DNA from 2 places in the Streptomyces sp. NPDC085866 genome. Region 1 is predicted to be linked to the other one. Evidence: riboswitches for the same ligand, from Rfam matches in the RefSeq annotation. Region 1 holds a riboswitch; the other holds the start of a gene.
What was found. Region 1 has a riboswitch for thiamine pyrophosphate ahead of thiO (glycine oxidase ThiO). Riboswitches for the same ligand answer to the same signal wherever they lie in the genome.
Positions count from the first base shown of each region.

Region 2: it holds a riboswitch for thiamine pyrophosphate, as region 1 does, so the genes downstream of both, thiC (phosphomethylpyrimidine synthase ThiC) here and thiO (glycine oxidase ThiO) in region 1, are expected to answer to the same signal.

Region 1 covers NZ_JBITSQ010000008.1:46,814-49,008, forward strand. The annotation lists gene ACIF83_RS21005 (thiazole synthase) at 1-20, opposite strand, end outside; gene thiS (sulfur carrier protein ThiS) at 24-236, opposite strand; gene thiO (glycine oxidase ThiO) at 233-1,393, opposite strand; TPP riboswitch at 1,391-1,502, opposite strand; gene ACIF83_RS21020 (hypothetical protein) at 1,556-1,960, shown strand; gene ACIF83_RS21025 (NAD(P)/FAD-dependent oxidoreductase) at 1,993-2,195, shown strand, end outside.
Region 2 covers NZ_JBITSQ010000011.1:152,650-154,844, forward strand. The annotation lists gene ACIF83_RS27870 (YibE/F family protein) at 1-649, opposite strand, end outside; TPP riboswitch at 721-894, shown strand; gene thiC (phosphomethylpyrimidine synthase ThiC) at 887-2,195, shown strand, end outside.

The sequences.
Region 1 (2,195 bases):
ACGAAGGGATCGTCGGCCATGGGTCAGCCTCCTTGGACGGCGGTGAGGACTTCGACACGGTCGCCCTCGGCGAGGGCCGTGGTCGCCCACTGTGTGCGCGGGACGACGGTTTCGTTGACGGCGGCGGCCACCCCGGACGGCGCCACGGTGAGGGTCTTCACGAGGGCGTCCAGCGCGGTGCCCGGGGCGACCTCGTGACGCTCCCCGTTCACGGAGATGGTGACGGAGACGTTCATGCGGGCTGCTCCATGAGTACGGTGCCGAAGCGCTTCGGCGTGAACGGACGGGCCTCCTCGGGCAGTTCACCGCCGACCAGCAGTTCGGCCAGCACGTCCCCGGTGACCGGCGTGAGCAGCACCCCGTTGCGGTAGTGCCCGGTGGCCAGCAGCAGCCCGTCGAGCCCGGACGGGCCGAGCAGCGGCGCGTTGTCCGGGGAGCCGGGGCGCAGCCCCGCCCGGGTCTCGGTGAGGGGCAGTTCGGTGATTCCCGGCACCAGCTCATGGGCGTCGCGCAGCAGCTCGTACACGCCTCCGGCGGTGACGGCCGTGTCCCAGCCCAGCTCCTCGCTGGTGGCGCCGACGACCAGCTCGCCGTTCTCCCGGGGCACCAGGTAGACATGGCTGCCGCGCACCATCGCCCGCACGGTGCGGCTCAGGAAGGGTGCGTACCGGCGCGGCACGGTCAGCCGCAGCACCTGTCCCTTCACCGGCCGCACGGGGGGCAGTACGTCGTCCGGGACGCCCGCGAGACGCCCGCTCAGGCTGCCGCCCGCGAGGACGACCTGCTCCGCGCCCAGCGCCGTGCCGTCCGCCGTGGTCACTCCGGTGGCCCGGCCCCGTGCGACGTCGAGCCGCTCGGCCCAGGACCGGTGGAAGACCACCCCGGCCCGCTCGCACGCGGTCACCAGGGCCGCGGCCAGCCGCCTCGGGTCGATCTGGTGGTCGCCGTCGACCCGCAGCCCGCCGCGCACCCCGGGCGCGAGCATCGGCTCCAGCCGCCGGCACTCCCGCCCGGACAGCCACTCCGACTCCAGGCCCGAACGCTGCTGGAGCGCGTGCAGTTCGCGCAGGTGGGCGCGGTCGTCGGCGTCGAGCGCGACGGCGAGCGTGCCGCAGCGGCGGTAGCCGAGGTCGTGGCCGGTCAGCTGGGTCAGCTCGGCCGCGAAGTCCGGGTAGCGGCGGGCGGACTCCAGGTTCAGGGCGAGCAGTGTCTCCTCGCCGTAGTGCAGTTCGGTGACCGCGGCCAGCATCCCCGCCGCGACCCGCGCGGCCCCGCCGCCGGGCTCGGGGTCCACCACGGCCGTGGCGAGCCCGCGCTGCGCGGCCCGCCAGGCCGTGACCAGGCCGATGATTCCGCCCCCGATGACGAGGACGTCGGACGTACGTGACGACATGGGCGTCCAGCCCCTCCCTTCGCCGGCATGACCCGGATCAGGTTCGTACGGTCGGAGGCCGCCAGCCTCCCTCTCAGCCCGGTGCGTCCGGGCTCCCGCGAGTGCTTGTACGGTGGCCACCCTAGCCCGCAGCGCTCGTCACTCGTAAGGGAGCCCCGGTCCATGGCCCGCCCGCCCGTCTCCCACCACCACCCTCAAACGAGGGGCTGCGCCCCGCCCTACAGATCCCTCGACGGTCTCGTCCTCGCTCCGGTGGCGGACCAGGCCCCAGGTCAGGTGGGTACCCGCACCCGGTTCGCGTACCACGAGAAGGACGGCGAGATCTGGGCCGAGTACGCGGGCGGCGACGTCGTGCGCGGCCACTTGGTCGGCACTCGGCAGGGCGACCGGCTGGACTTCCGGTACGTGCAGCTCAAGCACGACGGGACCACCTCCTCGGGGCACTGCGTGTCCACCGTCGTGGAGCTGCCGGACGGGCGGGTGCGGCTGGAGGAGACCTGGGAGTGGGAGTCCCGGCCGGGCGCCGGGACCAGCGTTGTGGAACAGCTCACCGAGCACGCCCGCTGACTGACGGATTGTCAGTTGTCTATGGTGATCGGGTGAGTGAGCAGACACCGCAACAGGGCACGTCACAGGGGCGGCGCGTGGTCGTCGCGGGCGCGGGCATGGCCGGGGTGCAGACCGCGGTCGCCCTGCGCGAGCAGGGCTTCACGGGCACCGTCACGCTGATCGGCGCCGAGCCCCACCAGCCGTACGACCGGCCGCCACTGTCCAAGGCCGTACTGCTCGGCAAGGCCGAGGG
Region 2 (2,195 bases), on a different contig from region 1:
CGAAGATCCCCGCGAGCAGTGCCATCGGGAACTTACGGTTCACATCGGTGACGGAGTACTGCAGGTCCTTCGGTGCCGAGGGCTCGTAGGCGACCACGACCTTCTCGCCCTCGTGCAACTGCCGTGACTGGTCCGGCTGCACGATCTCGGTGAACGTACGGCCCTGGTCGTTGCCGGTGTCGACGCGGATCGTCGCCTTCCTGCAGGTGCCTTTCGCCTGTTGCTGCGCCGCGCTGCCCTCGGCGGTGGAGGTGTCGCTGGTCGAGGTGCCCCCCGACGCGTTCACCGACTTGCAGCTCACCTCGACCACCTTGGTGACCGTGGCCTGTTGTGTCTGGCGGTCGAAGCCGACGCCCGTCCGCTCGTGCGGCGGCGCTCCCCCGGGCCAGAGCACCATCAGGCCGACCACGACCGCGGCCGCGAACGGGATCAGGATCGCCGCGATGACCTTGCGCAGATGCTTCGAGACGGGCGCGGCGGGTCCGTGGCTGTGGCTGTGCCCGTGCGAGTGGCCGTGGCCGTGGCCGGTGCCCGGGCCGTGCTGGTGCCCGCGTCCGTGGCCGTCATGCCCGTGCTCGCCGCCCTGTCCGGACCCGCCTCCGCGCGGCGGTTCGGAAGGCGGGTACGGGTGCTGCTCCATGGTGGTCACCGCCAGATCATCGCAAGAACGCCAGGGGCCCCCTGTTCACCGCGCCCGAATTGACGCTAGCGTGGAGGCACCTTTGCACACGCGGGAGCTCGGAGCACCGGGCTGAGAGGGCGCTGACCTCCGTATTCGCGATGTTTCACGTGGAACGTGGTTTCACGGGAAACATCGGCAGACGGAAACCGCTGCGTCGACCGCCGAACCTGTTACCGGGTAATGCCGGCGTAGGGAGTAGGTCTCATGACCAACAAGGACGCACGCACGCCTGCCTCCGTTCCGGACGAGAAGTCCCAGGAGGCCGGGAAGTCCATCGGCTGGCACAAGGCGTACGTCGAGGGCACCCGCCCCGACCTGCGTGTGCCGGTCCGCCAGGTGCACCTCACCAACGGGCAGTCGGTCACGCTGTACGACACATCAGGCCCGTACACCGATCCACTCGTCGACACCGACGTCCGCAGGGGGTTGCCGCCGCTGCGGGAGAACTGGATCATCGCCCGTGGCGACACCGAGGAGTACGCCGGCCGTCCCGTCCGCCCCGAGGACGACGGGATCAAGCACACCTCACCGCGCGGCGGGCTGCGCAACCTGGACGCGGTCTTCCCCGGACGTCCTCGCCAGCCGCGCCGGGGCCGTGACGGCGCGGCGGTCACGCAGCTCGCGTACGCCCGTCGTGGCGAGATCACGCCCGAGATGGAGTTCGTGGCACTCCGCGAGAACGTTGATCCCGAGGTGGTTCGCGAGGAGATCGCGGCGGGCCGCGCGGTGCTGCCGGCCAACGTCAACCACCCGGAGATCGAGCCGATGATCATCGGCAAGCGGTTCCTGGTGAAGGTCAACGCCAACATCGGCAACTCCGCGGTCACGTCCTCCATCGAGGAGGAGGTGGAGAAGATGACCTGGGCGACCCGCTGGGGCGCCGACACGGTCATGGACCTCTCGACCGGCCGCAACATCCACACCACCCGCGAGTGGGTGCTGCGCAACTCCCCCGTCCCCATCGGCACGGTGCCGCTCTACCAGGCGCTGGAGAAGGTCGACGGCAAGGCCGAGGAACTGACCTGGGAGATCTACAAGGACACGGTCATCGAGCAGGCCGAGCAGGGCGTGGACTACATGACCGTCCACGCGGGCGTGCGCCTGCCGTATGTGCCGCTCACCGCCAACCGCAAGACCGGCATCGTCTCGCGCGGCGGCTCGATCATGGCCGCGTGGTGCCTCGCGCACCACAAGGAGTCGTTCCTGTACGAGAACTTCGAGGAGCTCTGCGAGATCCTCGCCGCCTACGACGTCACGTACTCGCTCGGCGACGGCCTTCGCCCGGGCTCGATCGCGGACGCCAACGACGAGGCACAGTTCGCGGAGCTGCGGACGCTCGGGGAACTCAACCGGATCGCCAAGCGTTTCAACGTACAGACCATGATCGAGGGCCCGGGACACGTCCCGATGCACAAGATCAAGGAGAACATCGACCTCCAGCAGGAGATCTGCGAGGAGGCTCCGTTCTATACGCTCGGCCCGCTGACCACGGACGTCGCCCCGGCCTACGACC